2 regions of the Massilia sp. AB1 genome follow, and region 1 is predicted to be linked to the other one. Evidence: predicted binding sites of a transcription regulator. Region 1 holds the regulator's gene; the other holds the start of a gene.
The links. Region 1 encodes sigma-54, which starts transcription at its own class of promoters, with help from an activator protein. Its sites were predicted from a motif close to TGGCANGNAANCTGCTTT; they were not measured.

Region 1 (2,179 bases):
ATGATGCGCTCGAGCTTATTCTGAACGTATTCACGGATAGCGGGAGTCACTTCGAGATGGTGGCCACTGATTGTGAGGTTCATACACACTCCTTTGAAAAGCGCGCCGCCCAGGCGCAAGGCAGGAGTGGGCAGCGCTGTTACAAGGCTTTGCGGAGGCTGACGGGAGGGATCTTGAGCGCTTCTCGGTATTTGGCGACCGTCCTGCGCGCAATGACCATGCCTTGTTCCCCGAGCATCTCCGCGATCTTGCTATCGGATAAAGGATTCTTAGGGTCTTCTGCTCCTGTCAATTGCGCAATGAGAGCGCGGATCGCCGTCGAGGAGGCTTCTCCCCCCGCTTCGGTGGCGACGTGGCTTCCGAAGAAGTATTTCAACTCGAACATGCCGTGCGGGGTCAGCATGTACTTCTGCGTTGTAACACGAGAAATTGTGCTTTCGTGTAGGCCTAGTGTATCAGCAATCTCACGTAAAACAAGGGGACGCATCGCAACCGCGCCGTGGGAGAAAAAGTTCTTCTGGCGCTCCACAATCGCCTCTGCCACACGCAAAATCGTATCGAAACGCTGACGCATATTCTTGATCAGCCATTTCGCTTCCTGCAGCTGGGCGTTCATCTGCCCTTCGCACTTGCCCTGCTTCATCAGCGACGCATACAGGCTGTTCACCCGCAGGCGCGGCATCACGTCCGGGTTCAGCATCACGGCCCAGCCGTTCTTGGCGCGGCGCACGATCACATCCGGTACCACGTAGTCTGACACGTTCGAGGCGAAGGCCGCGCCCGGATGAGGATTGCACTGGCGCACCACGGCTTGCACCTCGCGCAAGTCTTCGTCGTCGCAATCCAGCGCCTTCTTGAGCTTGCTGTACTCGCGCTGGGCGAACCAGCTCAGGTAGCCTTCGACGATCTTCAGCGCCAGGCGGCGCGTCACCAGGGGCACGCCCTGCATGCGGCGGATCTGCAGCGCCAGGCATTCGCCCGCGCTGCGCGCGCCCACGCCCACCGGGTCCAGGCTCTGCACCAGCGCCAGCGCGCAGCGCAGCTCGTCCATCTCGATCTCGAGCTCTTCCGGCAGGCGCGCATGGATCTCGTCCAGCGGTTCTTCCAGGTAGCCGTTGTCGTCCAGCGCGTCGATGACCAGCTCGGCCAGCGCGCGGTCGCGCGCGGAACAGCCGGTGACACGGATCTGCTCCATCAGGTGCTCGCGCAAGGTGACGGAACTTGCTTCCAGCTGCGGGCGGCCGTCTTCGTCCTCGCCCCCGCCCGCGCCGCCGCCCGAACCCCAGTCGGCGTCCGGCGCGTCGCGCTCGCCGTCGCCGCCTTCGAAGCCTTCGCCGTTCTCGCCCGAGGCGGCGGAGGCCTCCGACGCGCCCTCGCCTTCCTGCGCGGGAGCGGCGGGCGCTTCGCCAGTGGCGGGCGCGTTATTGATGGCGCCGTCGGCCAGCAGGCGCACCGAACGGTCGAGCGGGTCGTCGAGCCGCTCGAGCAGGGGATTGTCGGACAGGATCTGCTCGATCTCCTGGTGCAGCTCGAGCGTGGACAGCTGCAGCAGCCGGATCGACTGCTGGAGTTGCGGCGTCAGTGCAAGATGCTGCGATGTGCGGAGTTGCAGGGACTGTTTCATGTCTACATGCGGAAGTGTTCACCCAGATAGACGCGGCGCACGGATTCGTTGGCGATAATATCATCCGGCCGGCCCGAGGCCAGCACCGCGCCCTGGTTGATGATGTAGGCGCGGTCGCAGATGCCGAGCGTCTCGCGGACATTGTGGTCGGTGATGAGCACGCCGATCTTGCGCTCCTTCAGGAAGCGCACGATGCGCTGGATCTCGATCACCGCGATCGGATCCACGCCGGCGAAGGGCTCGTCGAGCAGCACGAAGCGCGGGTTGGTCGCCAGCGCGCGCGCGATCTCCACCCGGCGCCGTTCGCCGCCCGACAGCGACATGGCCGGGTTCTCGCGCAGCTTCTCGATCTGCAGCTCGGCCAGCAGGGTGTCGAGGCGCTCGCTGATCTCGTCCTTGCCCAGCGGCCGGCCATCGACCTGCTGCAGTTCCAGCACCGCGCGGATGTTCTCCTCGACGGTGAGCTTGCGGAACACCGAGGCTTCCTGCGGCAGGTAGGACAGGCCCAGCACCGCGCGCCGGTGGATCGGCAGGCTCGAGATATCGGTGCCGTTG
Region 2 (2,179 bases), on a different contig from region 1:
CAGCGCAAGGACGAATTCCTGGCGATGCTGGCGCACGAGCTGCGCAACCCGCTGGCGCCGATCAGCACCGGCGCCCACCTGCTCAAGCTGCTCCACTCGGACAATGCCCAGATCACCCAGACCTGCGCCATCATCGCGCGCCAGGTCGAGCACATGACCAGCCTGGTGGACGACCTGCTCGACGTCTCGCGGGTCACGCGCGGCCTGGTGTCGCTGTCGACCCAGGTGCTGGACCTGCGCAACGTGGTCGACGACGCGGCCGAGCAGATCCGCCCGCTGATCACGGCGCGCCGCCACAAGGTGGTGCTCGAGCTGCCGGAGGGCCCGGCCAGCGTCAAGGGCGACCACAAGCGCCTGGTGCAGGTGGTCGCCAACCTGCTGGGCAACGCCACCAAGTACACCCCGGAGGGCGGCCACATCTCCCTGCAGCTCAAGGAAGAAGGCCAGGACTACTTGCTGAGCGTGACCGACGACGGTATCGGCATGGAGGCGGGCCTGGTGGCGCGCGTGTTCGACCTGTTCACCCAGGCCGAGCGCACGCCCGACCGCTCGCAGGGCGGACTGGGACTGGGCCTGGCCCTGGCCAAGAGCCTGGTCGAGCTGCATGGCGGCAGCGTGGGCGCGCGCAGCCCGGGCCTGGGCAAGGGCAGCACCTTCACCGTACGCCTGCCGCGCCATGCCCAGGCCGGCGCGCAGGCCGGGGTCCAGGCAGGGCCCGCGGCCGCCCCGCGGCCGGCCGATGCCCCACCCGCCGGATCGCTGCGCGTGCTGGTGGTGGACGACAACCTGGACGCCGCCCATACCCTCAATCTCTTCCTCGCCGCCGCCGGGCACGAAGTGGAGATCGCCTATTGCGCCGAAGACGCGCTCGAAGTGGCCAAGGTCTTCTCGCCCCAGGTCTGCCTGCTCGACATCGGCCTGCCGGACATGGACGGCAACGAACTGGCCCGGCGCCTGCGCCGCCTGCCCCAGACCACGGCGTCCACCCTGGTGGCGGCCACCGGCTACGGGCGCCAGCAGGACCGCGACGCCGCGCGCCAGGCGGGCTTCGACCATTACATGGTCAAGCCGGTCAACACGGTCGAGCTGAGCGAGCTGCTGGCCCAGGTGGCGGCGCGCACCGAGCAGGCCTGAGGCCGCCTCCTGCGCTTGCCCTGATGACCTGCCGCTTACCTGTCGGCATTTTTTACAAAAAACAAGATGTAACACCTATTCTTCTCGGATAGATCTCGTCCGTGAACCACGAAGATTGATCAAAATCAAGGAGATGGGTCTGGGCGTCAGGTAGGTGGCATGGGGCTTGCTATGTACATACATGGCAAGCCCCCCAAACGCCTACCAAAGGACGCTCCATGAAAAACCGCATCGCCTTCCTGCTCGCCGGCGCAGCCCTCAGCTGCGGCGCCCACGCCGCTCCCGCGACAGCGCTTCCACCCGGTCCTGCATACCTGAAGTACTCGGGCCAGGAGCAGATTGCCATCAACGGCGCCAGCACCTGGACCGACGGGAAGGAGATCAATTGGGGCGTCTTCATCATGACGACCATGGAAGAAGGCAGCGTTAACACGCCGCACGACCAAATCGACCCGACCGGCGACATCTTCTTCGTCAACGGCTTGAGCGGGGGCCAGGTGACTGGCATGTTCTACGGGATCGAACGCGGCACGCCCTCGGCCACCAATCCCTTCCCGGCCACCCGGGGCTACATGGACCTGTACTGGCGCGACCTGTCGACCATGAGCAAGACCACGCTGGCCGCCAGCGTCACCGGGGTGCGCTGCGGGTACAGCTGCGCCAACGGCTATACCCAGGGCACCTTCCTCGCCCGCCTGTTCTTCGACACCGGCATGGATGTCGGCAACCCGCTCAACACCATCGTCGGCACTACCGTCCCGAGCAGCAATGGTTTCTCGGGCCAGGCCGATTCCTACGCCTCGGTCGACATGTCGGCGCAAGGGCTGTGGAGCTACCACCTGAATTCGAATTACTTCCACACCGCGCTCGGTGCGCGCGACCTGCGCTTCAAGAACAGCTACAACTACAACCGCCGCTGGAACGGCGGCACGGATGTCCTGGGCGCGCGCGTGGACGATCCGGGCCAGGCCTATGTATTGCCGGAACCGGGGGCGCTGCCGCTGATGGGCCTGGCCCTGCTGGGCATGGGCGCGGCGCTGCGCCG

Region 2: a site for sigma-54 is predicted at 1,290-1,307, ahead of J8847_RS09165 (PEP-CTERM sorting domain-containing protein). Genes of this name have one in related genera too.

What each region holds. Positions count from the first base shown of each region.
Region 1 is NZ_JAGKSG010000010.1:50,854-53,032, reverse strand. Features, by position in the region: gene hpf (ribosome hibernation-promoting factor, HPF/YfiA family) at 1-83, opposite strand, end outside; gene J8847_RS08345 (RNA polymerase factor sigma-54) at 140-1,624, opposite strand; gene lptB (LPS export ABC transporter ATP-binding protein) at 1,627-2,179, opposite strand, start outside.
Region 2 is NZ_JAGKSG010000011.1:115,203-117,381, forward strand. Features, by position in the region: gene J8847_RS09160 (ATP-binding protein) at 1-1,134, shown strand, start outside; gene J8847_RS09165 (PEP-CTERM sorting domain-containing protein) at 1,353-2,179, shown strand, end outside.